DNA from 2 places in the Companilactobacillus ginsenosidimutans genome. Region 2 is predicted to be linked to the other one. Evidence: a T-box and tRNA genes for the amino acid it is inferred to sense, from the RefSeq annotation. Region 2 holds a T-box; the other holds one or more tRNA genes.
The links. A T-box is a leader RNA that pairs with one kind of tRNA and senses whether it is charged. The one in region 2 lies ahead of asnS (asparagine--tRNA ligase), so its partner is inferred to be a tRNA-Asn.
Positions count from the first base shown of each region.

Region 1: it encodes a tRNA-Asn, which carries the amino acid that the T-box ahead of asnS (asparagine--tRNA ligase) is inferred to sense. The anticodon was not compared.

Region 1 is NZ_CP012034.1:813,972-829,418, reverse strand. It holds gene ABM34_RS04255 (DUF2207 domain-containing protein) at 1-141, shown strand, start outside; gene ABM34_RS04250 (deoxynucleoside kinase) at 473-1,123, shown strand; gene ABM34_RS04245 (QueT transporter family protein) at 1,290-1,784, shown strand; gene ABM34_RS04240 (glycosyltransferase family 4 protein) at 1,859-3,058, shown strand; gene ABM34_RS04235 (glycosyltransferase family 4 protein) at 3,051-4,085, shown strand; gene ABM34_RS04230 (lysylphosphatidylglycerol synthase transmembrane domain-containing protein) at 4,085-5,107, shown strand; gene ABM34_RS04225 (LTA synthase family protein) at 5,138-7,192, shown strand; rRNA gene ABM34_RS04220 (16S ribosomal RNA) at 7,926-9,499, shown strand; rRNA gene ABM34_RS04215 (23S ribosomal RNA) at 9,683-12,601, shown strand; rRNA gene rrf (5S ribosomal RNA) at 12,672-12,788, shown strand; tRNA gene ABM34_RS04205 (tRNA-Asn) at 12,801-12,873, shown strand; tRNA gene ABM34_RS04200 (tRNA-Ser) at 12,888-12,977, shown strand; gene dapF (diaminopimelate epimerase) at 13,138-14,118, opposite strand; gene ABM34_RS04190 (aspartate kinase) at 14,119-15,447, opposite strand, start outside.
Region 2 is NZ_CP012034.1:1,793,026-1,808,472, reverse strand. It holds gene ABM34_RS09110 (replication-associated recombination protein A) at 1-504, opposite strand, end outside; gene ABM34_RS09105 (TetR/AcrR family transcriptional regulator) at 663-1,262, opposite strand; gene ABM34_RS09100 (DHA2 family efflux MFS transporter permease subunit) at 1,503-2,930, shown strand; gene ABM34_RS09095 (DUF4811 domain-containing protein) at 2,930-3,619, shown strand; T-box leader at 3,672-3,903, shown strand; gene asnS (asparagine--tRNA ligase) at 4,015-5,403, shown strand; gene ABM34_RS09085 (hypothetical protein) at 5,697-6,500, opposite strand; gene ABM34_RS09080 (DNA glycosylase AlkZ-like family protein) at 6,584-7,654, opposite strand; gene map (type I methionyl aminopeptidase) at 7,756-8,589, shown strand; gene ABM34_RS09070 (hypothetical protein) at 8,719-8,931, shown strand; gene ABM34_RS09065 (nucleotidyltransferase family protein) at 9,165-9,755, shown strand; gene ABM34_RS09060 (hypothetical protein) at 9,765-10,079, shown strand; gene ABM34_RS09055 (nitroreductase family protein) at 10,120-10,767, opposite strand; gene ABM34_RS09050 (MarR family winged helix-turn-helix transcriptional regulator) at 10,909-11,334, opposite strand; gene ABM34_RS09045 (NAD-dependent succinate-semialdehyde dehydrogenase) at 11,458-12,879, opposite strand; gene mmuM (homocysteine S-methyltransferase) at 13,894-14,823, opposite strand; gene ABM34_RS09030 (amino acid permease) at 14,987-15,447, shown strand, end outside.

The DNA of each region.
Region 1 (15,447 bases), 980 kb from region 2:
AATTTTGATTTTACTTCTTCAATTTCTAGTGCAATTAATGCCGGAAATGGCTCCAATTCTAGTATAGGTGGTAGTTCTGGAGGATTTTCTGGTGGAAGTTCAGGTGGATTTGGAGGAGGTTCCGGTGGTGGAGCCTTTTAGAGAACATGAAACAAACAAAATGTTAACTTTTTCTTATCGTCTTAATACTTTTTTAATTGCGATTAAAAAAGTTATAAAGAAACAAGTTTGTAACCCCAATGTTATATTGAATTGGTATTATATTCACTGGAACGAAAAAGGGAATTGACGAGAAGGGTCCTCACAGTGTGTGAGGATCTTTTTTTTTGACTAAAATATTGATATATCAGCGTTTATAAATCATCAAAAGACACCATATATAGAATATTCAAAATATTTATATACAACATATAGTTCTGAGTGGTAAGATATTAGCTATTGATTTTTTTGGACCAGATGGAGGAATATAATGATGATCGTATTAAGTGGCACAATTGGTGCTGGTAAAAGTACGTTAGCAACAATTTTGTCAGAACATTTAGGAACAGAGGCTTTTTATGAACAAGTAGATGATAATCCAGTTTTGCCATTGTTCTATAAAGACCCTAAGCAATATGCTTTCCTACTACAAATTTACTTTTTAAATAAACGTTTTGAATCAATTAAAAAAGCTTTGGCTGATGATAATAACGTGTTAGACCGTTCAATTTATGAAGATGCTTTGTTCTTCCACATGAACGCCGACATGGGTCGTGCAACACAACAAGAAGTGAAGGTCTATGACGAGCTTCTTGATAATATGATGCAAGAACTTCCATATGCAGCCGCTAAAAAAGCACCAGACTTGTTAATTCATATTGATATCTCATATGACACAATGATCAAGCGCATTGAGAAACGTGGACGTGACTATGAACAGCCAGAACAGGATCCAACTTTGGTTGATTATTATCACAATTTACTTGGTCGTTATGATGACTGGTATGATGAATATGATTACAGTCCAAAAATGAAAATTAATGGTGATCAATTGGATTATGTTGAAAACAAGGACGATTTACAAATTGTTTTAAATCAAATTGATACTAAATTAAATGAACGTGATTTATTGCCTAAGTTGTAAAATTATTATCCTGTAATATCCGAGTGGATGTTACAGGATTTTTTTGTATGGTGGACAGTATTACATTTTTGTAAGTTGCTTATCAGTGTCAAAAAAGTTAACATTATTAATTGGCAGTTTGCACTGGTAACCTGTCCTAACAAAACAGTGAAAGGATTTTTTTATTATGCGCAATTTAAAAGTAAGAGATATTACTAGATTAGCAATTGTAGCTGCATTATATGTAGCTTTGACATTGGCACCCGGATTATCGGCTTTCGCCTATGGAGCAATACAATTTAGAGTATCTGAAATATTAATGTTATTGGTTTTCTTCAATCCTAAATATAGTTGGTCATTGATAATTGGATGTTTTATTACTAACATTTTTAGCAGTCAACTAGGGTTACCAGATTTAATATTTGGAACAATGGCAACTGCAATTTCTTGTTTACTAATCGTTTTGATTTCTAACAAGATGAAACTAATTTGGTTAGTGCCAGTATTTTGTGCTGTTGTAAATGGCCTTATTGTTGGAGCAGAATTGTTCTATGTCATTCATGTACCATTCTGGTTAACAGTGGGAACCGTAGCAATTGGTGAATTTGCGGTAGTTGCAGTAGGAACTGTTGTATTTTACTTCCTTATGAATAACCGTAATTTTGTTAGAATAATCAAATAACGCCTGGATTGGGAGAAATCAATCTCCCTTTTTTGTTATAATCTTCAATATAAAGTTATGAGGAGATGCTGTTTATGAATATCGGAATATTTACCGATACTTATTTCCCTCAAGTTAGTGGTGTTGCCACTTCAATTCAAACCTTAAAAAACGATCTAGAACGAAAGGGTCATTCAGTGTATATTTTTACAACTACTGATCCTAGTGTTTCTAAAACAACTATTGAGCCTAATATTTTTCGATTAGGTAGTGTACCATTCATTTCCTTTACTGATAGAAGAATTGCCATTAGAGGGATGTTTCATGCTGTTGATCTAGCTAAGGAATTAAAACTTGATATAATTCATACCCAAACTGAATTTTCATTGGGTCTAATTGGAAAATTTGTCGCAAAACAATTAAAAATACCGTTCGTACATACTTATCACACCATGTATGAGGATTATTTGCATTATGTACTAAATGGCCATTTACTCAAGCCATATCACGTAAAGCAAATGTCTCGTATGTTTATTAATAATGCATCAGGTGTGGTAGCGCCAAGTAAGCAAGTTAAAGCAACTTTGGATAGATATAAAATTGAAGCGCCAATCTCAATTATTCCAACAGGTGTTGATTTGTCTGAATACACTAAACCAGTGGATTCAACAATTGTTCGTGAAAAATTGGGCATTGCTGAAGACCAGCCAGTAATTTTAATGTTAAGTCGTATAGCGTTGGAGAAAAAAATTGATCATGTATTAAGATCAATGCCGGAATTAATTAAATACAATCCTAAATTAATGCTTGTGATTGTTGGTGGTGGTCCAGACATGGATGAATTAGTCCAGATGTCAAAAGACTTGCATATTACAGATAATGTTATTTTCACTGGTGAAGTTGAGCATGACAAGATTTCGCCTTATTATCACATGGCAAATATATTTGTTTCTTCGAGTGATACTGAATCACAAGGTTTAACTTATATTGAAGCAATCGCATCTGGATTAAAGATTGTTGTTAGAAGTGCACCATACACGGATCAGCTATTAACAGATCCGTCTGTGGGTGTGACATTTAATCAAGATGATCAACTGATTCCTAAGATAATTGCCTACTTAGATCATCCAAACTCGTTTGATGATAGGGATGCTAGACAGAGAATTCTTTACAACATTTCTTCAGATAAGTTTGGTGATTCTGTACTTAGTTTTTACCACAGCGCTCAAGAGTATTTTGTTCGAGAAAAATTGTCGAACTCATCAATAGATCCAGAGGAGTATTCGAATGATTAAAATCACCATGTTTTCAACTGCTGATAAAGTGGCAGGACAGGGTGTTGGTAGTGCTTATATTGAGTTAGTGAACTTATTGAAGAGTCGCTTCAGTAAGGATTTTGATATTAAAATTAACAAGTATTCTCGTGCTGATTTAAGTCATTATCACACTATTAATCCAACATTTTATTTATCAACATTTTCAAAGAAGCGTGGTCGAAAAATTGGCTACGTACATTTCTTGCCCGAAACTTTAGAGGGGAGCATCAAACTTCCTAAGTTATTCAGAAATATCTTTTATAAATATGTGATTAGCTTTTATAAGAGGATGGATCAGATTGTTGTAGTTAATCCAACTTTTATTGATAAGTTAGTCGCACATGGGTTAAAACGCGAAAAAATTAAATATATTCCTAATTTCGTCTCAACTGAGACTTTTTATGAGAAGTCAGACGAAGAGAAATCTGCTTTCAGAAAGAAAATGAACATTCCTGAAGACAAGTTTGTTGTTTTCGGGGATGGACAGGTTCAAGAACGTAAGGGAATTGACGACTTTTACAAATTAGCACAAGAAAACCCAGACATTCAATTTATTTGGGCAGGTGGATTTTCATTTGGCAAGATAACTGACGGGTATGATCGTTATAAAAAGATGTTGGAAGATGCACCTGAAAATATGAAATTCACAGGTATTGTTGATAGAAATGATTTAGTGAACTACTATAACATTTGTGATATTTTCTTGTTGCCATCTTATGATGAACTATTTCCAATGTCAGTTTTAGAAGCATTTAGTTGTGGAGCCCCTGTATTACTTCGTAATCTCGAACTCTATCAAGCAATTATTGACGGATATTATGAACCAGCGGAAAATAGAGCCGAAATGAGTGACTTCATTAACCGGGCTAATAATAATCGTGGAATTTTGGCTGATTTTAAAAAGAAATCTAAAGAAGCTTCAAGTTACTATTCTCCAGATCACTTAAGTGAGATTTGGTATAAGTTTTATAATGACCAATACAAAATATATAAACAGGATAAATGATGAGTAGAAAAAACATTTTTGCATTGTTAGTAATGTTGGGCCTTGGTGCCGGTATTTTTTGGTGGGAAGCTAAAGATATCAATTTTGAATCACTAGTTAATATTTTTAAAGGGCTCAACTTTTTTTGGTTAGTTATTGCTTTTGTATCCATGTTACTTTCATATGCCGTGGAAGCTTGGGTGCTGCACACATTACTAAAGAAAAAAGAAGACCGTAAGTTTGGCTGGTGGGAAATGTATCGTATTCCACTCATCCAGGCTTTATTCAATGCAATTACTCCGTTTTCTTCGGGTGGTCAGCCTGCACAATTAGTTGGTTTGATGCAATCAAAAATTGATGGAGGAAGAGCTAGTTCCGTTTTGCTAATGAAGTTTGTCATCTATCAAGGGATGGTGCTAATCAATTTCGTAGTTGCAATGTTAGTTAGCTTTCAGAGCGTTGCAAGACATTTTGGCGGACTAGCCTTGCTAATTTTATTTGGATTAGTAATACACGTAGTAACCATTTCTTTCTTGTTAATGATTATGTACTATTACAACTTCACTAAGAGAATGGTTCAAGTTGTCTTAAAACCAGTATTATTTTTCCTTAAAGATGAAAAACGTGATAAAATTTTAGAGTCAGCTGACCGTAGTATTGATAGTTTCTACAATGAAAGTCTGGTATTAAAAAAAGAACGTAAGAAAGTAATTAAGGCAGCGGTATTAACAGTGTTGCAGCTCTTTTTATACTATTTCGTTGTTTACTTCGTACTGTTGGCTCTAAACGTTCATCATATTAATTTACTTGATGTAATTGTTATGCAAATTATGATTGTGATGATTACATCCATTTTTCCAGTTCCAGGTGGTACTGGTGGGGCAGAAGTTAGTTTTAAAGCCTTATTTGCAGGCTTTATTCCATCAGCTTCCGGATTGATTTTAGCTATGTTTTTGTGGAGATTTATTACATACTTCTTTGGTATGTTCTTGGGGATGATTGGGGTTTCGAAGAAGCCCAACTTAAATAAAAATAAAGCATAATGCTAAAGTAAGATTATGGAGCGAAAACACATGAAGCGTATTATCAAAGGTTTCTCAAATTTTTTAAATACTAGATTGGGTTTTGTCATCTTAGCAGTAGTTCTATATACTATCAAAACAGTTTATGCATATACCACGAAATTCAACCTTGGTGTCAAGGGATCACTTCAAACGTTTTTAATGGTGATTAATCCTATTCCGGTTATGCTACTGTTATTTGGTTTGGCACTGTATATGAAGGGTAGAAAATCGTATATTTTCTTATTGATTATAGATTTTCTAGACTCTGTTTGGCTATTCTCAAACATCTTGTATTATCGTGAATTCTCAGACTTTTTAACAATGATACTTATCAAAGGTTCTGGATCGGTTTCGAACAACCTTGGTAAGAGTATTGCAGGAATTGTTCAACCAACTGACTTTTTAGTATTTATTGATGTCCTTATTTTAATATTATTATTGGCATTTAAGGTAATCAGGATGGATGTTAAACGACTTAAGTGGCGTATTCCAATTTTGATTACATCATTAGCAGTATTGCTATTTGGAGCTAATTTAACTTTGGCAGAAAGTGATCGTTCAGGATTGCTTACTAGAACTTTCGATAATAACTACATTGTTAAGTATTTAGGTCTAAACGCATTTAATGTATACGATGTCGTGAAAACTACAAAGACAAGTGCTGTTAAGGCACAATCAAAGAGTTCAGATTTAGATTCGATTCAAAAGTATATGAAAGACAATTACGCTGCGCCCAATGTGGAATACTCCGGTGTAGCAAAAGGCAAGAATGTCTTCATAATCCACTTGGAAAGTTTTCAACAATATTTAATTGATTATAAGTGGGATGATCAGGAAGTTACTCCTAACTTAAATAAGATATACCACCAGAATGATACCCTTAGTTTCGACAATTTCTTTAACCAAGTTGGACAGGGTAAAACTGCTGATGCTGAGTTGATGCTTGAAAACTCGTTATTTGGTTTACCTCAAGGTGCGGCAATGGTTACCGACGGAACAACAAATACATTCCAAGCTGCTCCTGCAATTATGGATCAACAGGGATACACAACAGCATCGTTCCATGGGGATGTTCCAAGTTTCTGGAATCGTGATAACACATATAAGTCATGGGGTTATGATTACTTCTTTAGTTCCAACTACTATAAGCAAAAGAAGAGCTATAACGTCGGTTATGGTATGAAGGATAAAATTTTCCTTAGAGACTCTGCTCAATATATTCAACAATTACCACAACCGTTCTATGCAAAACTCATTACAGTTACTAACCATTATCCATATTCACTGGATAAGAAGAACCAAAGTATTAGTAAGACGGATACAGGGGACAGCACTGTAAATGGTTATGTTCAAACTGCACGTTATTTGGATCAATCAATTGGTGAGTTTATGGATTGGCTTAAAGCCACTGGACTCGATAAAACTAGTATGGTTGTGTTCTACGGCGATCACTATGGTATTTCTGATAACCATAAAAAAGCTATGTCTAAGATTACTGGAATCAAGAATTTCAATGATTTTGATAATGCACAGTATCAGCGTGTACCATTCATGATTCATATGGATGGATTAAAGGGTGGTGTGAACCATACTTATGGTGGAGAAATAGATGTTCTACCTACATTATTGAATTTGCTTGGAGTCAATGATAAAAACATGATTCAATTTGGTAGTGACTTACTATCACCACAACACTCGCAAATAGTCGCATTTAGAAATGGAGATTTTGTATCTCCAGATGTAACTAAGGTGGGAAGTACGTATTACAATACTAAGAATGGTAAAGTAGATAAAAGTCTTTCTGCGACTCAGAAGGCACAAATGTCTAACAGAGTGACAACCGAACTATCTCTATCTGATCGTGTTATCAATGGTGATTTGTTAAGGTTCTATAAACCAGAAGGATTCGCTACTGTTGATAAGAAGGATTACTCTTATAAGAAGAGTACTGCTTTAAAAGAATTGAAAAAGGCACGTACCAAGAATGGTACAAGCATATTAGCCCAGAATGACAATAAGTCGTTAATGAATCTATATCAAACAGATGCACCAGAACTCAAATAGATAAAAGGGTAATGAAGATTAACTTCATTACCCTTTTTATGTATAATGAGTACTACTTTCATGAAAGAAGAAAGACTTATCTCAATGAAAATTACTTAGTTTGTTTTGAAATTGGCTAATATCAAATAAGCAAAATGGCGTTTTAACGCGATTAAATAGGAATGTCGAACTATAAAAACAGCGAAGTGAAAATAAATTGAAAAATATGTAAAAAAACACTTGCATGCATGGAAGTGAATTGGTAAGATATTATTTGTTGTTGCGAGACATGAACAACATCAAGGCTATCAAGCGAAAGCGAGATAGCTAAATAATAATTATAAAAAAGTTGTTGACTTATGGTTATCAGCTTGGTATAATTATAAAGTTACTCGATAGGAAATATTCTTAGCAAGTAAACGAGTTGAGATATTAATTAATCAAAATAATTGTTGACATGAAGTTGATAATTAGATATGATAATTAAGTTGCTTATCGAAGTAACAATTCATATAAATCACAATGATTTATATGAAACAAAAGTTAAATTAATCCTTGACATTAGATTGTCAGATTGATAAACTAATATAGCACTGGTGAGCGTAAGCGCTTACTAGAGTGATAGACCTTTGAAAACTGAACAAAGTTTTAACGCTAATTGTGTAGGCCTTATTATATAAGGTCAAAGAAACAATTATAACGAAGTCAGTTCGTTAGTAATAATAATTAATAACAAATGAGTCACAAACAATCAAAATATGAGAGTTTGATCCTGGCTCAGGATGAACGCTGGCGGCGTGCCTAATACATGCAAGTCGAGCGAACTCTGGTAAATGAATGAAGGTGCTTGCACCTGATTGATTTTACATTTGAGTGAGCGGCGGATGGGTGAGTAACACGTGGGTAACCTGCCCTAAAGTGGGGGATAACATCTGGAAACAGGTGCTAATACCGCATAACAACAATTTCCACATGGTTATTGTTTGAAAGATGGTTCTGCTATCGCTTTAGGATGGACCCGCGGCGTATTAGTTAGTTGGTGAGGTAACGGCTCACCAAGACGATGATACGTAGCCGACCTGAGAGGGTAATCGGTCACATTGGGACTGAGACACGGCCCAAACTCCTACGGGAGGCAGCAGTAGGGAATCTTCCACAATGGACGAAAGTCTGATGGAGCAACGCCGCGTGAGTGAAGAAGGTTTTCGGATCGTAAAACTCTGTTGTTGAAGAAGAACATGCGTGAGAGTAACTGTTCATGTATTGACGGTATTCAACCAGAAAGCCACGGCTAACTACGTGCCAGCAGCCGCGGTAATACGTAGGTGGCAAGCGTTATCCGGATTTATTGGGCGTAAAGCGAGTGCAGGCGGTTTATTAGGTCTGATGTGAAAGCCCTCGGCTCAACCGAGGAAGTGCATCGGAAACCGGTAAACTTGAGTGCAGAAGAGGAGAGTGGAACTCCATGTGTAGCGGTGGAATGCGTAGATATATGGAAGAACACCAGTGGCGAAGGCGGCTCTCTGGTCTGTAACTGACGCTGAGGCTCGAAAGCGTGGGTAGCAAACAGGATTAGATACCCTGGTAGTCCACGCCGTAAACGATGAGTGCTAAGTGTTGGAGGGTTTCCGCCCTTCAGTGCTGCAGCTAACGCATTAAGCACTCCGCCTGGGGAGTACGACCGCAAGGTTGAAACTCAAAGGAATTGACGGGGGCCCGCACAAGCGGTGGAGCATGTGGTTTAATTCGAAGCAACGCGAAGAACCTTACCAGGTCTTGACATATCTTGAAACACTAAGAGATTAGTTTTTCCCTTCGGGGACAAGAATACAGGTGGTGCATGGTTGTCGTCAGCTCGTGTCGTGAGATGTTGGGTTAAGTCCCGCAACGAGCGCAACCCTTATTATCAGTTGCCAGCATTAAGTTGGGCACTCTGGTGAGACTGCCGGTGACAAACCGGAGGAAGGTGGGGACGACGTCAAATCATCATGCCCCTTATGACCTGGGCTACACACGTGCTACAATGGTCGGTACAACGTGTTGCGAACTCGCGAGGGCAAGCAAATCACTTAAAACCGATCTCAGTTCGGATTGTAGGCTGCAACTCGCCTACATGAAGCTGGAATCGCTAGTAATCGCGGATCAGCATGCCGCGGTGAATACGTTCCCGGGCCTTGTACACACCGCCCGTCACACCATGAGAGTTTGTAACACCCAAAGCCGGTGGGGTAACCTTTTAGGAGCTAGCCGTCTAAGGTGGGACAAATGATTAGGGTGAAGTCGTAACAAGGTAGCCGTAGGAGAACCTGCGGCTGGATCACCTCCTTTCTAAGGATAGGTACTTAGGTACCACGGAATACACAAGTTAAAACTTTGTTTAGTTTTGAGAGGTCTACTCTCACTCGTACCTTGAAAACTGGATATTAAGAAATAATGAATTAAAGAAACACCGAAAACTGCGGGCGGAAGCAATTCCGCCAAAAAAGAAATAAGAATTACCTTTGTAATTTAGGTTAAGTTATAAAGGGCGCACGGTGGATGCCTAGGCACTAGGAGCCGAAGAAGGACGTAACTAACGACGATACGCCACGGGGAGATGTAAGTAATCTATGATCCGTGGATTTCCGAATGGGGGAACCCAATCATCGTAATGGATGATTACTTAAAAGTGAATACATAGCTTTTAAGAGGAAGACGCAATGAACTGAAACATCTAAGTAGTTGCAGGAATATAAAGAAAAATCGATTCCCTGAGTAGCGGCGAGCGAAACGGGAACAGCCCAAACCAGAGAGCTTGCTCTTTGGGGTTGTAGGACAGTCGACATGAGAAAAAAGGAAAAGATAGCAGAATCAGTTGGAAAGCTGAGCCAAAGAGAGTGAAAGCCTCGTAAGCGAAATCGGATCCACTCTAGACTGTATCCTGAGTACGGCGGGACACGAGAAACCCCGTCGGAATCTGGGAGGACCATCTCCCAAGGCTAAATACTCCCTAGTGACCGATAGTGAACCAGTACCGTGAGGGAAAGGTGAAAAGAACCCCGGAAGGGGAGTGAAATAGATCCTGAAACCGTGTGCCTACAAGTAGTCAAAGCCCGTTAATGGGTGATGGCGTGCCTTTTGTAGAATGAACCGGCGAGTTACGTTTGCATGCAAGGTTAAGTAGAAGATACGGAGCCGTAGCGAAAGCGAGTCTGAATAGGGCGACTAAGTATGTAGATGTAGACCCGAAACCAAGTGACCTACCCATGTCCAGGTTGAAGATGCGGTAAAACGCATTGGAGGACCGAACCCATGTATGTTGAAAAATGCTGGGATGAGGTGTGGGTAGCGGTGAAATTCCAAACGAACTTGGAGATAGCTGGTTCTCTCCGAAATAGCTTTAGGGTTAGCCTCGGGGAAAAGGATCGTGGAGGTAGAGCACTGTTTGGACTAGGGGCCCGTCTTGGGTTACTGAATTCAGATAAACTCCGAATGCCATAGATCTATACCCGGGAGTCAGACGGTGAGTGATAAGATCCATCGTCGAAAGGGAAACAGCCCAGATCACCAGTTAAGGTCCCAAAATTCATGCTAAGTGGAAAAGGATGTGGAAATGCACAGACAACTAGGATGTTGGCTTAGAAGCAGCCATTCATTCAAAGAGTGCGTAATAGCTCACTAGTCGAGTGATTCTGCGCCGAAAATGTACCGGGGCTAAGCATGATACCGAAACTGTGGATGTATCGTAAGATACGTGGTAGGAGAGCGTTGTAAGAGCATTGAAGCTGTACCGTGAGGAGCAGTGGAGTTCTTAGAAGTGAGAATGCCGGTATGAGTAGCGAAAGATCAGTGAGAATCTGATCGGCCGAAAGACTAAGGTTTCCTGGGGAAGGCTCGTCCTCCCAGGGTTAGTCGGGACCTAAGATGAGACCGAGAGGTGTAATCGATGGAAAACAGGTTGAGATTCCTGTACTAGTTTATTTTGTTTGAACGATGGAAGGACGCAGGAGGATGATGTGTGCACACAGCTGGAAAAGTGTGTTCAAGCAACAAGTCTTGATACGAGTCAAATGCTTGTAACTATAAGGACAAGTTGTGATGAGGAGCGAAATTTAAGTAGCGAAGCACAGTAACTCACACTGCCGAGAAAAGTTTCTAGTTAGAAATAAACTACCCGTACCGCAAACCGACACAGGTAGTCGAGGAGAGAATCCTAAGGTCAGCGAGTGAACTCTCGTTAAGGAACTCGGCAAAATGACCCCGTAACTTCGGGAGAAGGGGTGCTGGTGCAACAGCCAGCCGCAGTGAATAGGCCCAAACAACTGTTTATCAAAAACACAGGTCTATGCTAAATCGTAAGATGACGTATATGGGCTGACGCCTGCCCGGTGCTGGAAGGTTAAGAGGATCAGTTAGCATTTATGCGAAGCTGAGAATTGAAGCCCCAGTAAACGGCGGCCGTAACTATAACGGTCCTAAGGTAGCGAAATTCCTTGTCGGGTAAGTTCCGACCCGCACGAAAGGCGTAATGATTTGGGCACTGTCTCAACGAGAGACTCGGTGAAATTATAATACCCGTGAAGATGCGGGTTACCCGCGACAGGACGGAAAGACCCCATGGAGCTTTACTGTAGCTTGATATTGAGTTTTTGTGTGACATGTACAGGATAGGTAGGAGCCGTAGAGATCGGAACGCTAGTTTCGATGGAGGCATTGGTGGGATACTACCCTTGTTATATGAAAACTCTAACCTACGCCGATAATCGCGGCGAGGGACAGTGTCTGGTGGGCAGTTTGACTGGGGCGGTCGCCTCCTAAAAAGTAACGGAGGCGCTCAAAGGTTCTCTCAGAATGGTTGGAAATCATTCGTAGAGTGTAAACGTATAAGAGAGCTTGACTGCGAGACTGACAAGTCGAGCAGGGACGAAAGTCGGAGTTAGTGATCCGGTGGTACCGAATGGAAGGGCCATCGCTCAACGGATAAAAGCTACCCTGGGGATAACAGGCTTATCTCCCCCAAGAGTTCACATCGACGGGGAGGTTTGGCACCTCGATGTCGGCTCATCGCATCCTGGGGCTGTAGTCGGTCCCAAGGGTTGGGCTGTTCGCCCATTAAAGCGGTACGCGAGCTGGGTTCAGAACGTCGTGAGACAGTTCGGTCCCTATCCGTCGCGGGCGTAGGAAATTTGAGAGGAGCTGTCCTTAGTACGAGAGGACCGGGATGGACATACCTCTGGTGTACCAGTTGTTCTGCCAAGAGCATCGCTGGGTAGCTACGTATGGACGGGATAAACGCTGAAAGCATCTAAGTGTGAAGCCCCCCTCAAGATGAGATTTCCCATTCCGTTAAGGAAGTAAGATCCGTTAAAGAATATGACGTAGATAGGCTGCGGGTGGAAGAGTAGTGATACTTGGAGCTGAGCAGTACTAATAGATCGAGGACTTAACCGCGTCACGTAGTTTGAAGTGTGAAGAATTCATTATGATTAATATCTAGTTTTGAAGGTACGAGGAAACGAAGTGTGGTGGCGATAGCAAGAAGGATACACCTGTTCCCATGCCGAACACAGAAGTTAAGCTTCTTAACGCCGAAAGTAGTTGGTGGGAAACTGCCCGCGAGGATAGGTAGTTGCCACGCTTTGTTTTTTATTCCGGTTTAGCTCAGTTGGTAGAGCACCTGACTGTTAATCAGGTTGTCGTCAGTTCGAGTCTGACAACCGGAGTTTTTTTTTGCCCTGGAGAATTGTCCGAGTGGTTGAAGGAGCATGATTGGAAATCATGTATACGGGTATTGCCTGTATCAAGGGTTCAAATCCCTTATTCTCCGCTTAGTAGTATACATTATACTGGATTATTCATTCCAATATTATTGAAGTCATACAGTAAAGTTGCTGTATGACTTTTTTTTGTTACCAGAAATCTCAAAAGCTTTTGATTAGTTTCTTCGAGACATAAAAAAACACCGTCAAATTAATGACAGTGTTAGATTATTTTACAATTTCACTTACAAAATCTTGATACAAACTTTCTTCACCAGTTGACTTAATATCAAATTTATTTAAATTCAAACTGTGTAGATCAGCTTCATCAATATCTAGTGTATGAGTAAATGTAGCATTTCCAATTAGGTGAATATCACTTTGTTCCTTTGTATTACCAAGTGTTATATGTGTTTTAACCATTCCACCTGGATTATAAACTGAGATATCGTCACTTTCAGTGAATTTATCTTTGTGTAGCAACGCAAAGGCTAAACTTGTTGCAGACATTCCTGTACCGCAGGCATTAGTAAAGCCAACACCACGTTCATATGTTTGAACAAACAGCTCATTGTCGCCTCTAATTTCTGCAAAGCTTACGTTAACACCTTCAGGGAAATATTCATTGGGTGAGTTGAGTGTCTTACCTAATATACCAAGTTCTTTTTCATTAATATGTCCGACAAAGCTTATCAAGTGTGGATTTGGAACTGCAATTGATGTAAAAGTTTGTCCCATGATGAATTCTGGTACTTCTTCGTTAATCATTTCATTCATACCTTTGTATGAGAAAGGTAAGTCTTTAGCTTCAAATGAGATTGGTTTTATTTGAACGCTAAAGGCGGGGACCCCGATGGCTAAATCTGCAGATTTTTTAACGTCTAAATTTGCTTCTAATGTTTCAATTTTAAAAGAGGGTTCATTGTATTTTTCTGATAGATAGCGACTAACAGTTCTTAAACCATTCCCACACATCTTTGCTTCTGAACCGTCTGCATTGATGACTCTCATTTGAGCTAACGCTTCTGAGTTAGTTGATGTATTAACGACTAGAACACCGTCGGCACCATCTAAAATACCATTTTCTGGGTTGCAAAGCTGTATTCCCAATTGACTTAACTCTGTATCAGTCAATTGTGTATCAAGTTGCGTTTGATCTAGGATAAAAAATTGGTTCTCTGAACCATGAACTTTGAGTAATTGGACCATTTATTCCACCTCGTCATCATTATTAAAGAAAGTATCATAAATATGACGAACCGCTCTGTCAGCATCCTTCATTCGAGTTCCAATCATTATTGAAATTCGTGAAGCACCTTGGTTAATCATATGAATAGCGATGTTGTTTTGAGTTAGCGAATCAATGATTTTACCCATTGTGTCCACTGTGTGGGCAATTCCTTCACCAACGACCATAATAATTGCGTAATCATCTATCCATTCCATATAATCCGGATTAAGCGATTCTTTAATATCGTTACATAAATTCTTTATTGTTGTCTTAGATAATTTACTCCTATCGAAGATAATTGTTAAGTCATCAATACCGGAGGGCATATGTTCATATGAAATTCCGTAGCGATAAAATATTTTTAGAAGTTGTAATGTGAATCCTACTTCCTTATTTAATAGGTATCTGTGCAAATATAAGGCTGAAAAACGTTTTGAACTTGCGATACCTGTGATGGGATTTGCAGGATTGAATAAAAATTGTTCTGGAACAATCAGAGTACCAGGGGCACTTGGGTTATTAGTGTTTTTAACATTAACAGGAACTTGTCCTTGAACGGCAGGAATAATTGCTTCATCCTGGAAAACGGAGAATCCGGCGTACGATAATTCTCGCATTTCTCGATATGACATTTTTTGAATCGCAGCTGGGTCTTTAACAACATGGTTATTAGCAACATAAATTGCATCCACATCGGTAAAGTTTTCATAGAGATCAGCTTTAAATCCACGGCTTAAGATAGCTCCAGTAATATCTGAACCACCACGTGTAAATGTGTAAATAGAGCCATCTTCACTGTATCCGAAGAATCCAGGAAAAACGATACGTTCTGAACCGAATTTGTATTTACTTAAATTAAGATAAGTATCTTCTAATACATCAGCATTATTAGGTTCACCGCCAACTAAGAATCCAGCATCTTTTGGATCAAGAAATTTGGCAGGAATTCCTTCACTATTTAATACAGCAGCTAGTAAAATCGCATTCATGTATTCGCCGTGTGCCTTGAATGCAGCCATGAGATGATCGTTGTCAGAAAATTTAGTGGTGGCAAGAGTCTCTAATTTTTGTTTTATAGTGTTAATGGTGCTATCTTCAAGTTCAAAGTAATCGCTAATTTCTTGATATCGGTCGACAATTTTTTCGACAGTTTCTTTGAAATCCTTTTTCTCTAAAACGAGATTAGCGTATTCGATCAATAGATCGGTTACTTTTACGTCGCCATCAAACCTTTTTCCAGGCGCCGATGTTACGACAACTTTCCTATCTGAGTCATCATCTATGATGCTGACAACCTTATTAAACTG
Region 2 (15,447 bases):
GATAGTTAATTGTTTGAGAACAAACACCTTGCAACGTGACAGCAAGGCAGAGTTGATTTCAAATGAAGGATTCTCTGTCGTGGCACCAATTAAAGTAATACTGCCACGCTCAACAAAAGGTAAGAAAGCATCTTGTTGGGCCTTATTGAATCGATGGATTTCATCAATAAAAACAACCGTCCGCTCACCGATTTCACGGTTTTGTTCAGCTTCTTCCATAATTTCACGAATCTCTTTAATACCACTAGTAACAGCACTAAAAGTAATAAACTGAGATTTGGTTTTGTGAGCAATAATTTCGGCAAGAGTTGTCTTCCCAACCCCGGGAGGTCCCCAAAATATCATTGATGACAGCTTATCTTGCTCAATCAAGTCACGCAAAATTTTCCCTTTACCTATTAAGTGTTGTTGACCAGTGAATCCATCAAAATCTTTTGGGCGAACACGATTTGCTAATGGACTATCTTGTTGAACTTGGTCATCAAAAATCGATCCTTGCTTCATTTAAAAACCCTCCCTTTCCGAAAAGTAACACCCGAAACCTCATGAGGTTGTAAGTGTCTGAAACATTGTTTCACATGAAACGTGACGTAATTAACGTAAAATAACATTATATCTGACGTTGTATTTATCTATACGAACATACGTTCTTGTATATCATATTATTGTGCCGCAAACACTGGAATTAGTATCTTTTCAACAAAAAATAGGACAGTTGACTGATCATAATCTTCCTCACTAACAATTCGAGATATCAGCAACATAATTGGCATATTTTTAACTGTATCAGTGAATTTCTCCGGCTCAGTTTTTATCTCGCTGCGGCGATAGGCATTCTTCAAAATAGTCATCAAACTCTTCGTTAAAATATTATTGTCAGTCATCTTTCGATAATTAATTGCATTTGCCTTCGAAATATTAGGTAAAGCATCACGTAGCGCACCCTTAATATTTTTCAAACCAATCGGCTTAATCAAAGTCAGTGGAATATCCATTAATTCAACCAAGTCATCATGCAAATTACCGTTGTCCGGAGCTTTCATAGAAGCGAAAACCTCCGAGACAGGCGAGAATTTTTTTATTGCCTCAACCGTAACCTCAAGCTTAGTCTTCCAACGACGATAAATAGCATTCTTGTTAGTCTTCGCCGTATTCGCAATGTCATCCATCGTCATTTCACTGTAACCAGTAGTCTGTAATAACTGCCAAGTAGCAGTCAAAATAGCGTCCTCAAGCTCTTTACCACGACGTCTCTGTGCCATAATTGTTCCCTTCTAAATAAGAAATTAATTAACTTTATAGTGAATGTTTTAATTAGCTATGTCAACTATTTAAGGTACGGATAAATTCTTATTAGAAAAAATTTTATATCACATAGAACCAGTCCCAAACACGTGTCAGATAGTTAGCCATAGCAAGTAATGAGACAATTCGTTGACAACTAGATAAATCGTGCTATTATCTTTTCAAGTACTACAAGTACCTTAAAAGGAGAAATAATTATGGCTCAACAAATTAGTTCGCAAGCTACAGTTGATAAAACCAAAACTTCATCAACTATGAAGAACGCCATGATCTTAGTTTTAGCAATGATAGTGCCAATGCTAGATACAACCATGACTAATATTGGAATCAACACTATTTTAAAAGACCTCAATTCCACTGTGAACACAATGCAGTGGATTACAACCGCCTACGTTTTGGCATTAGGACTAGCAGTCCCCTTTGCCGGCTGGGCAATCGATAAAGTTTCGGGAAAGTTATTAGTTGAAATCTCACTAGTAGTATTCTTAGTCGGATCCATCATGTCAGGTATATCAAGTTCAGTTGCAACTTTAATGATCGGACGTATTATTCAAGGTGCTGCCGCGGGAATCTTAATTTCAGCAGCACAAACGCTGATCGTTCGCGCTGCAGGAGGTAAGAATCTTGGAAAAATGATGGCTACAGTTGGACTTCCAATTGTCTTCGCACCAATCATCGGACCAACGATTGGTGGTGCCCTCATCAAATTCTTAAATTGGCACTGGTTGTTTTACATCAACATTCCCGTCATCATAGCAGCGCTATTTTGTGTCATGATGTGGCTACCAAAATTCGATGCCAGCAAGTCTGACAAAAAGTTCGACTTCATCGGATTTGCCTTACTAGTCGGACTTTTCTCAGGTTTAGTTATTGGAATTACCAATTTTAGTACTGATGATGTTTTTGGAAAAATGGATGTATTATTACCTATTTTCATTGGAATTGATTGTTTAGTTTTCTATATTATTTATGCTTTCAAGAATTCGAAAAAAGCTTTAGTACCACTGTCCTTATTCAACAACACTAGATTTTCAGCTTCAGCAATTTTATTGTTTATGACTGGTTTAATGTCAAATGGTGTCATGTTCGTTTTGCCACTATATTTGCAAAATATCCGTGGTCTATCAGTCATCTGGTCAGGGATTTACTTAATTGCTATGGGACTTGGCATGCTGGTTACCAGAACTATTGTCGGCAGATTGACTGACGATTATGGAGCTAAGTGGATTGTCATAATTTCTCTCATTGCCGGATTTCTGACGACCATCCCCTTCGCATTCTTCACTAAGTCAACGCCAACTTGGTTGTTAGTTGCCGTCATGTTTTTGTTAGGCTTGAGCAGAAGTGGAATAATCCCTATCATGACTGACAGCTACAGCAATGTTCCAACAAAACTCATCCCTGAAGCAACTGTCTCAACTCGGATGGTTCAAAACATTGGGGGGTCAGTTGCCACTGCATTGTTAGCTGCCGTCATCGCCAGTTTTACCGGCACAAATATTGCTACAACAACAATGATGAACACCGCCTACTCACAAGCCTTCATTTGGATATCCGTTGGAACTTTAATTGGTATCATACCGGCATTTTGGCTCAGTGTTACACATGAAAAGAAGGTGGCATAATGTTAATTTTATTGACAATAATCTTCGCAATTCTAGGAGCCTGGGCTCTTTTTAAAAAACGCAATTTTCTGGGAATCTCAGCCTTAGTCGTCATGCTTTTATGCCAAGTGTTTATCTTATTAGATGCCACTCAACACTTTGGTACTAGCACTTACACAACATCGCATGTTGAAAAAATTGCACCCGTTACTGACATCAAGGGCAATCAAATTATGATTACAGAAAAGATCAAACAAGGTAAAACTGAGTTTCTGGCATATGCTACTAAGAAGCCTGGAGAATCAGAGGTTCATACAGTTTTGAACAAACATAAATCTGTTAAAGTATTCTCCGACCATCCAAAATATGCTTACAAAGAAACTTCCAATAACAAGTATCGTTATAACAGCGCTTTTTACCAGTTCTTGTTTACAGGCATCACTAATAGTGGCCAGCAAAAATCACAAACCATTACGTATCATCTGACTTCATCCTGGCATGCACTTTCTAAAGATCAGTTAAAACATACCGGTAAGGTACTAAAAGAACCTAAAACGCAAGCTACTATTAAGTCAGAAGTTGCTTCCGTTGTTCAAAACCAGATAAAGCAAGATCCATCCCTAAAACAGAATGACACACGTTTGAAAAATTTAGAGGATAAAGCTTTATCCCAAAGTGTTGGTAAGATTCTTGAACAGTCGAAATCCTAAATTGGTCTTTACAACTACTGAATTAACGTGCTATTCTTTTTTTAACTTAATACATAGGATTTTAAAAAGAAGAAGTACTATTTACTCAATTCTCAGTGAGTTAAGGACAGTGCAAACTTAACATGCGGGTATTTACGAATAACATCTTTTTACTTCGGCCTGAACTAACAGTAGGGTTTGACGGAGCTGACACGTTATAGTCAGTAAGCATGTTTGTGCTTGTAGAGATGTTTTCGTATGAAAACAATTTGGGTGGTACCGCGGAAAGACCTTTCGTCCCTTTTAACCAAGGGAGTGGAAGGTCTATTTTTGTGCCCTGCGGTCACAAAGATCGTGATCTTCTTAAAATTATGTTCCTATTGTAAATTCAAGATTAGGAGATTAATAAATACATTATGCAAAAAGTTTTAGCAAAAGATTTATTTACTAAAGAATTCAAAGATGGCGAAGAAATCACCATTGAAGGTTGGATCAGAACTATTCGTGGTTCAAAGAAAATTGGTTTTATTGAGGTTAACGACGGTTCATTCTTGAAGAATGTTCAAGTTGTTTTCAGCAATGACCTTGAAGACTTTGATGACATCAAGAAGTTCCCAATTAGCACTACTATTGAAGTTATTGGTGAACTAGCTTTGACACCTGGTGCTCAACAACCATTTGAAATTCACGCTACTTCTGTTAAAGAATTAGGCGCTTCAGACAGCGACTATCCTTTACAAAAGAAAGCTCACACTTATGAATATTTGAGAACAATCGCTCACCTGCGTCCAAGAACAAACACATTCTATTCAATTTTCAGAATTCGTTCACTAGCAGCTTTTGCCGTCCACGAATACTTGCAACATAACGGTTTCAACTACATTCACACACCAATCATTACCAGCTCAGATGCTGAAGGTGCGGGTGAGATGTTCCAAGTGACAACTTTGGATTTAAACAACGTGCCAAAGAACGAGGAAGGCGCAGTCGACTACAACGAAGACTTTTTCAAAAAGGAAACGAACTTGACTGTTTCTGGTCAGCTTGAAGTTGAGGCATTCGCCCTAGCCCTTAGAAACGTCTACACATTTGGACCAACTTTTAGAGCAGAGAACTCTCATACTGGACGTCACGCTTCCGAATTCTGGATGATCGAGCCCGAAATGGCTTTTGCTGACATGCAAGATGAGATCAATGTTTCTGAAGAGTTGCTTAAATATGTTGTTCAATACGTGTTCGACAATGCCAAAGAAGAAATTCAATTCTTGAACGACAACATCGATGAACACTTAATCGAACGTCTATCAAACACTGTTTCAGAAAAATTCGCCGAAGTTACATATACAGAGGCTATCGATTTACTTGAAAAAGCTGATGTAGACTTCGACGTACCAGTTAGCTGGGGACTTGATCTTGAATCAGAACACGAACGTTACTTGAGTGAAAAAGTATTCAAGAAACCTGTTTTCCTAACAAACTATCCAAAAGACATCAAAGCTTTCTACATGCGTGCCAACGACGACGGCAAAACAGTAGCCGCAGCCGACTTGTTAGTTCCCGAAATTGGAGAATTAATCGGTGGATCACAACGTGAAGAAAGACTAGATTTACTAGAACAAAAAATCAAAGACTTGAAACTAAACGAAGACGAATACAAGTGGTATCTAGAACTCCGTAAATACGGCGGCACAGTCCACTCAGGCTTCGGAATCGGATTCGAAAGACTTGTTATGTACCTAACAGGTATGAAGAACATTCGAGATGTGATTGCTTACCCTAGAACACCAGGTAATGCAGAGTTTTAAAAAACAGAGCGCAAAATCACACGCCCTTGAGACCGGAGCATAAGACGGCCATAGCAGAGTGGGGCGCGTAACGCCCCCGCAGCTCTGGACGACTTATGCAGTAGGTCTCAGTGTGATTTTGCGCGTTTCCGCTATAAATGGGGCAAACGTATTCGACCGATGGCAGTGAACCCCAAACAAAATAAATCCAAAACAAAAAGAGACCGAAAGGTCTCTTTTTTTGTATTAATGTTCGGATTCTAACCCCGTCGATTTCGACGGGGTTAGAATTAACCAACAATGACTGTTAAAAATTAATAACCACTGTTATTAATTCGATCTTCATCTGCTTGAGAACTGTAATTACCGTCCTGATCAGTAGCATCACCGTTATAACCAACAGTACCACCAGATTCACCATTAACAGTAATAGTATATCCACTACCATTATCAGTTGCTTGTATATCATCTGCAGTCCAGTCACCATGTGCTCTTCTAAATCTATCTGCGGCAGCATTAGTGTCCGCAATACGACGATTAGAAGTATCAGGAGCAGCATTAGCAGAACTATTATCTTGTCCCGAATTTTGATCACTATTTGAATCCTGAGTAGTAGCTGCACTATCATCAGAATTACTGTCAGTGTCATTATCTGAACTGGTCTCTAACTTAGGACTAGCAACAACATCATCCTTATTCAAGTATGCAATTTGAACTTTAACTCCGTCCAATTTTTCAGCAGAAACATTTTCAAACAAGTCATCAACGGTAAGATAATTTCCTGCTTTAACTGTCACGTTGCCATCGGCTGATGAACTAAATTTCTTAACCCCATCAACCGTAAGCATAAATTTAGATTTATCAAATTTAACAGCCTTGTTACCCTTATTTTGAATCTTCAAAGAAAGAGAATAATTCTTATTGCTGTTCTCTTCACCCTTGATAACTTTAAACTTGATACTCTTTTGAGCATTGCTGCTCAATTTTTGATACGCAGTGGCTTCTTCAGTTTTAGTAGTCTTAGTTGCACTATCATTACTACTATTTGAGTTGTTATTTGAGCAACCTGCAAGAAGCACGATCGATAACATCCCTACAAACCAGATTAGTTTTTTCATTGAAATTCCCCCAAAAATATAAATATATTTATATTTGAATTGTATCATAATTGCGAAGATTCCGAAGAAAAAACCGTAATATATTATATGACCGTACAACCGTCATATTCTCGATTTAAAAATTTTGCAATCTTATGAAAATTTTGTTCCAGTTGGCGACTGTTAAATTGGCTCCATTTTTCGACTTCAAATTTAATCTTTTTATTAGTCAAATTGTAATTCCACTTGCCTGCGACTTTACCGTGCGCAATAATTGGTGCTTTGAGAAGCCCATTAACTGACCACATCTTCTTTTGAATATCCGGATCAACAAACCAACTTTTATCCAGATAACCAGTCATTAGTGAGCAAAAACCTGCGGCAATAACAGTTTTAGCAGAAACCATTTCTTCTATCTCAGCAAAAGTAGTAGAATCAATCTTTTGATCCATCCACAAAGTTTGGTCACGCCACAATATAGGACAAAATTCAGATTCAACTTTCTCCCAAGCTGGTCTTACATTAGAGATCCTTATCCCAGACCATTTGACAAAATCATTGATTGAGGCTGGTCCAAAGCCATGAATATATCGCTTAATCAACTCGGTCGTGGCAGTCAGTTGATCCTGTCGAACAAAATCAGCTTGGTATATTAATGGCATTCCTTGTTGTGAATGATGAGGATTGCTGGCCAACTTTCCTTGAGCTGTTAATATTTGAAAAATTGTGTAATCAGTATTGTGGGGACAATCCTTGTACCAGTCAAACTTACTCATCATTGATTTCTGATACTCACCACGAGTTAGCTCTTTTTGGTCTTCTAAAACGGAAGAAATGTAACTAACCGCTTCATGAATTTCATTAGGAATGCCGCGAAAGTACATATTAGGAAGTTTTTCATTTTGTCGGGCGTTAATCACCAACTGCCAGTCATCATGGGTAAATAAGTGGACCGTCCATCTTTGTCCCCAAGCTCTCACAATTTTGTCAGAATCATAAAGATTATTCAATTTCTCCATTGTACTACCGGTTTGTAGTGCCACATTTAATTCAGCAGCGCGCTGATTTTGTGCCTGAATCCCTATTATTCTGGTAAATGGGGTTAAAATGTCAGACACCTGACTCACCAATCCATGTTTGAATATTCGATATGCAAATAATTCTGAATCATTCAAAGCAATCACCACCTCATTTTGTATTCAAAGTATAAACCAAACCATTGTCATAACAATTTTTTGGTTTACAATTATTATGTTAGGAAGGAAAACAATTATTTATGATTACATTAAAATCAGAACGAGAAATTAAAGGTATGCGTGAATCTGGTAAAGTTTTGGCAGGAGTTCACTTGGGACTTCGCGACATGATCAAACCTGGTTTGACAGCATACGATATTGAAGTTTTTGCTAATGACTATATTCTTGAACATGGAGCAACTCCTTCAGAAAAAGGCTTTGAGGGCTATAAATATGCCACCTGCGTCGATGTTAACGATGAAGTGGCTCATGGTACTCCACGTCGTAATTTAATCCTTAAAGACGGCGATATCGTTAAAGTCGATATGACTGTTAACAAAGATGGTTACGAAAGTGATTCTTGCTGGAGTTACGCTGTTGGAACTCCTAGTCAACAAACAAAAGACTTGATGGATGTTACTAAAAAGTCATTGTACCTAGGAATTGCCCAAAGTGTCGTTGGCAATCGCTTAGGTGACATCGGTTTCGCCATCCAAGACTTCACAGAAAACAAACATGATTATGGCGATGTTCGTGACCTAATTGGTCATGGAATCCAGCCAACAATGCACGAAAAACCTGACGTTATGCACTATGGTCAAAAAGGCAAGGGACTACGTCTTAAAGCTGGAATGACAATTACCATCGAACCAATGATCAACGAAGGAACATGGGAAATTGCTGACCGTGAAGTTAAAGACGTCAACGACCCTTGGATCTATTACGTTTCAGCCGATGGTAGCTGGTCAGCTCAATACGAGCATACACTTGCTATTACTGACGATGGTCCAAAAATTTTAACATCACAAGATGCTGAAGAAGACGAAAAAATGTTAGCTTGGGCACGTGATTATATAAAAAAGAATAACTACTAAAAATAGGCGACTAACAATCTGAGATTGTTAGTCGTTTTTTTCAAATTCGTTCAGCACTGACATAACGTCGTTACATATATCTGTTATACTTGGCACATTAAGATTGGACTGATAACGACGAAAAAATATATGCATTTTATTGTATTAATTGATGTAGATAAACAGTCTTATGCATACCATGCTTCGAGTTTAAAACAATCAGATATTGATGCTGTCGAAAAATCACTGTTTGATAAAATTTCACAAGTGGAAAACAGAAAGCCTGTCGGATTGCATGACTTAACTACGGACAGTCCAACATTTCACTCAGTTCAAGTTATGGATCAATACTTACAAATATAATTCCTATTGAAAGTGAGGATGAATTTTTTAAATATTATCTTCAATACGTAGATAAGTTTGATTCTACGTTTGAAAAATTAAGTAAGAGAAAGTATCTTGATGACTAGCAAGTAAATTGATAGGCATATTATCCAAATATATATAACGATTTACACTCATTCTATTGGAAGAACTTGAGACGTTTTTGCGTAATTTATTCTAACGAATTAAATTACGTGAAGGAGCTAGTTCATTTGAATGACTCACTATTAACAATCGAACAATTGGTTTTAGATTTAGAAGATGAATATTTAAAATTTACAAAGTCCTATTATGCAACTGTTGACGGAATATATAACTTGAGAAAGCTAACTATTGACGAAGCATTATCTGACGATAATTTTTCCAATCATACATTGCCAACATATTTAACTGATCTGGGAGATTATTTCGGTTCAGATAATAACGTACTTTCAAAATATGAGTCTTTATATAACTTCAGATACAGAATAAAAAAATGGGAATCGATAAATCGTAAATTGAGGCATAATCTTTTCAAACACAAATATGTATCAAAAACATTGAACGATTTTTTTGCCGCTCGTATAATACTAGACAACATCGAACCAGATTATAATGACATTTTTGACCTGCTTGACCGGTTAAAGGAATCTTCAATTCTTTATAAGTTCTATTACAGAAACGATGGAAACTATCATGCAATACACTGCTACTTTCAAGATTCAAACAAGCATTTCCCTTGGGAATTGCAAATATGGGACACGCAAGACATGATTCAAAATTATTCGGAACATAGTCGCCATGAACACGAACAACTTAACTAGGAGGAAATTATGTACTTTCATTTAATTATTTTATTTGATTATAATGGTATTGAGTATGCGTACCACAAATCCAGTGACAGGCTAGACGTTACTGAAGACTATAAAAAAGATCTGTTCAACCGAATAGCTGGAATGCCAAACTATTTCGGAGCACACATGTTAAAGACCAATTCACCAACTTTCAAATCCGTACAAGATATGGATCCTTATTTCAAAAATATGAAGGTCATTAACGATTTAGATGAGTTTTACAAAATTTATTCTGAATATATTCAAAACCCGGTTTTAATGCAGAATAGACATTCAGCAAAATTTTCCAAATAAAAAAGGACGAGAAAATCTCGTCCTTTTTCCATCTAAATTTTTACATAAAGTCTGTGATTTCATTAACTGGATAACGTACAGACTTAGTATAGTCACCATCTGGTTTACCAATAGCAATGGCTGTAACGGGGATAAAACGCTCACCGTCTAAACCGAATGTTGGTGCTACTTGATCAAAATTGTAACCTGACATTGGGTTTGCTTCGTATCCGTGGGCACGGGCGATTAACATCAATTGCATGGCGATAATACCACCATCAATAGTTGCATCCTTTTCCAAGAATTGGCGATCAGCATGTTCATATAATGGCAAGAATGTCTTGAATACCTTGTCACGTTCTTCAGGTGTGATTTGTCCATTGTCACAAGCCTTGTTCCAAACATCACGATACTTATAATGTGATTGTGTGTCACCTAAAATGAAAATGACAACTGAACTTGAATCAGTCTGTGGGTAGTTGAATGGCATCATAACTGAATGAGCTTTTTCCTTACCTTCAGCGTTGTCACAAACAACAAAGTGCCATGATTGAAGGTTACATGCTGAAGGGGCTGTAGTAGCTTCCTCAAGCATTTCTGAGATCTCTTCTCGAGAAATCTTTACATCACTCTTGAATTTTCTATATGAGTGACGGTTCAACATAATATCAGCGAAATCATTGTTAACTAAATTCTTTGTAGCATCCATAATTACATCTCCCAAAATTTTATCTAATCAAATATTTCAATTGACGTGTCAACTGTTAACAGGTCAACCTTAACACGTAAGCGTTTGCTTGTAAATATGTTCACAAACAATTTTAAAAAAATAGAGCCTCTTTGTAGAGACTCACTTAAGTTCTAAATCACTCAAACGCTGCAATAATTGTGATAGTTCAACAATCTCAGCTGGAGTAAATTCTTGAGATACTAGCTTTAAAAATTTTTTTGCAGCGGGGGTTTTGCTACAACTAGCAATTTCCCCTTCGGCCGCTGAAGTGATATTTACCATAACCTCACGATTATTCTGAGGGTTACGAACACGTGTTACAAAGCCCTCTTCTTCAAGGTTCTTCAAGTGGCGAGTGATAGCAGAACTGTTGATCTCCAACTTGTTCTGAATGTGAGTCTGTGTCATTTCTCCACCATGCTTCAAGTACAGCAGCATCGCATATCGCGTTAAATTAGAGTTCGTTTGAGATTTGAACATCTCACTCATATTCAAGTCCGCCAACTTCAACCGGTAGAGTACATCGATTAATTCGTCGATCTCCATAATGACACTTCCCTTCGCTTGCTAACATTTCACATCAAGGATACATCATAAAGCTTGATAAAATCAAAAAAACTCGAAATCCATTCAGATTTCGAGTTTAGTAATAAATTATGCTTACTTATATTATTTACCGCCAAAGACGGCAAGTCCACCAGCTGGATTTCCCCAGTCAGGTGTCTGTGATGTTACGACAAGCTTGTCATTTACGAAGGCATTGAGTCCTAATTGACTCATTTCACGGCCGTAACCTGATCCCTTAACACCACCGAATGGAAGCTCTGGCAATGATACTAGGAATGAGTTTACGAAGACCATACCTGTTTCAATCTTGGCAGCAACGGCTCTACCATGTGCAGGGTCGCCTGAAAGTACGATACCACCCAAGCCAAGCTCAGAGTCGTTAGCAAGGTCAATAGCTTCTTGGTCGCTACCCACCTTGAATACTTGAGCAACTGGTCCGAATAATTCGTCGTAGAATTCAGGGTTATCTTTAGAAATATCTGTCAAAATCGTTGGTTGAATAAACTGACCAGGTAAGTCTACTGGCCCGTTTCCGAAGGCAACTTTTGCGCCGCCCTCAATAGCCTTATCGATTTGACCTTGTAGTTTAGCCTTGGCACGAGCTGAGTTCATAGGTGCATATGTAGTTGAAGGATCCATAGGATCGCCTGGTTTCAACTTAGCAAAAGCATCTTTTAACTTAGCCAAGAATTCATCGTACAAATTATCAGCGACGATAAATCTCTTGTTTGAAGTACATACTTGACCATTGTTGTAGATACGAACTCTCCAAGCAAGGTCAACAGCAGTATCTAAGTCGGCATCAGATAGCACAACAAAGGCATCTGAACCACCCAATTCCATCGAATTCTTTTTCAAATTTTGTCCAGCAACAGCAGCGACTGATTGGCCACCACGTTTTGATCCAGTTAGTGCAACACCTTGAACACGTTGGTCTGCAATGATGTCACTAACTTGATCGTAGCTAGCGAACAAGTTTGTCAAACTACCATCTGGGGCACCAGATTCTTTAACAATCTTTTCAAAAGCTGCAGCTGATCCAGGTGTATTTGAAGCATGTTTCAAAATCATTGGATTACCAACGATAAAGTTGGGTGCAAACACACGCATGATTTGGTAATAAGGGAAATTCCAAGGTTCAACCATCATCAAAACACCAGTTGATTGGTGGAGAATTTCAGCAGCACCAGTTGCTTGAGTAGAAATTGGTGTTGGTTTCAATAAGTCTTCACCGTTGTCAGCATAATAGTCAGCGATAATAGCACACAATTCAACTTCACCTTTTGATTCATTCAAAAGTTTACCCATATCAATCGTGGCAATCTTTGCCAATTCATCTTCATTTTTTCTCAAGAGGTCGGCAATCTTATGCAAAATTTTCGCACGGTCAGCAATTGGTTCATCTCGCCATTGTTTATATAATGCGTGTCCCGTACTTAATGCCTTTTCAATCTCCTCGGATGTAGCATCAGGGTATGATTTCACAAGCTCATTGTTATATGGATTAACTGTTTTGTAAGCCATTCTAATTCCTCCTAAATCTTAAAAAAATAAAAATAATAATTGTGTTTGAGTCACGCTTTCATTGTAACTTAACAGTTTATTTTTACAATTATTTCAACTCAAACGCTTACATTTGTCAAATGAATTATTAGAAATTTATTAGGCAGATTGGACTTTTTCACATTTTATTTGTGAATTTTTGTTGGTGCTATGCTGTTTGCGTTGTATAGACCAGATTGGTAATTATTTTTATTTTTTATCTGTTTTTAGGGTAGACCTTCGAGTGTGGTCTAAGGCAAGTGTTTGTTTTGGTTGTTTTGTTGAGTGGGTTCACTGCCTCCCTGCGGTCAGGTTCCGCGGGGGCCGTGGTCGCTGTGAACACGATTTTGAGCTTTTCGAAGTGCACGAAAATCTCAAAACTCGGTTTTTTACTAAGCTTGCCCTTTGGCAAGCAAAGGAAAACGCCACGGCTTGGGCCCCCGCGGAACCTGCCCTCCGGGCTATATCTGGTCAATACATCTTCTTTTTGTGTGGGGTGGCTGCTCACTTTAGTTTTGTTGAATATTATTTTATTAGTCTGATTTTCTTTGTATTAACATCTCACCTTAGCCTCAATGAAGTTCAAGAAACTTAGGTTCAAATTCTACTCTTGATGATGTTTTTCTCTACTCTTCTGTTTGTTTAGAAATACATTCATAACTAGTACGTCTAATTACTTCGTAATTAATCCGCGGGTCATTGAGGATCAAATTCATGGTATAAAAAAACACCCCTTGTTTTATGGGTGTTTTAGGTCAAGTTGGAATATTTCGTAATAAAAAAAGAAGAGAGAGTTTGATAGCAAATACCCCTGACCATCGATAACGCTATGTTTTAATCATACTGGATTATGAAAAATATCGATACTTCAAATATGATATATTGCGATATTGATTGTTTTATATGATTAGTTTGCTAACAATGTTTCATGTGGAACATATTGTGGGAACGTATGGTCTAAACACTATATATTGGGTTACTTATTGATATAGTTTGCTACTTGTTGTATGTCTTCGGGTGTTGTTCGACAGCACCCCCGATTAGTTGAGCACCTGCATCTAGCCACTTTGGTGTTAGGTCGGTAAATGTTTCTGCTTGTCTATTTGCCTTCCAAGTTTTTGTTTCTGGATTATAGATATCTCCATTGTTTGGATATACTACGATTGGTTTCTTAGTTACTGCACGAATATTTTTGATTGCTGGTTCGATGTTTTCTAATGTGGTGCAGTTTACCCCAATAGCTGAAATTTGGTCAAAAATATTGAAGTACTTAATTGCTTGTTGTAACGGTGTTCCATCACAGAGTGTTTCTGGATCCTTGATGCTAAAGCTCATCCATGCGTGTTGATCTGGAAAATCTAGTTTCAACATATGCGCTAAGGCTTTTGTTTCGTCAAAGTTTGGTTGTGTCTCAAAAGCAAACAGGTCCACTCCTGCCTTATCTAATAGCTGCATTCTTGATCTATGGAAGTCGAAATACTCTTTTTCTGAAAGTTGATAATCTCCTCGATATTCACTTCCATCTGCCAGATAGGCTCCATAAGGCCCAACACTTCCTGCAATTAGTGGGTGGGCAGCTCTAACATCCCTATCCTCTTTGTGTAGTAAACGGAAATAATCGACTCTTGCCTTATTTGCCAATTTAACGGCCTTGATTATCAGATCTTGACCTTCTTTTTTGGTCATACCCATTTTCATGAATTCTGAAATGTTAGCTTGGTACGTATTTGTAATAGCAATGTCTGCACCAGCTTGAAAATAACTTTTATGAACAGCTGTGATAGCTTCTGGATTTTCAATCAAAGCTGTCGCTGACCATAAATCATTGTTTGTATCAACTCCACGCTTCTCTAGTTCAGTTGCCATGGCACCATCAATTACTAAACCGGTTTTATTTTGTAGGTTTTCTGAAATTAAATCAGTCACTTTCACCGCTCCTCCGTCTAAAATGTTGTCTTGCGATAAATCTTTATGAAGTATATTGTAAACATTATTAACTTTTTTTAATAGTATTTTAATTTTAAAATTTCAAGTAGGGTGAATGTAAGTGGAAAATGAAAACAATGAACATATTAAACTAAAACGAAATATGGAATCTCGCCACCTGCTAATGATCTCTCTTGGTGGAGTTATTGGTACTGGTCTTTTTCTAAGCTCAGGTTACACAATCCACGAGGCAGGACCAATTGGAACTATCCTCGCATATGGGATTGGAGCAATCGTGGTTTATTTAGTCATGTTATGTCTAGGTGAATTATCAGTTGCCATGCCTGAAACTGGTTCATTCCACGTTTACGCCGATAAATTCATCGGACCCGGAACTGGTTTTACAGTAGCTATCTTATATTGGCTAACTTGGACCGTTGCTTTGGGGTCTGAGTTCACTGCTGCTGGATTAATCATGCAACAATGGTTCCCACACTCACCCACATGGATTTGGAGTGCTGCTTTTATGGCAGTCATCTTCATTTCAAACGCTCTTTCAGTCAGATTCTTCGCCGAAACAGAGTTCTGGTTCTCAAGTATAAAAGTTATCGCGATTGTCCTTTT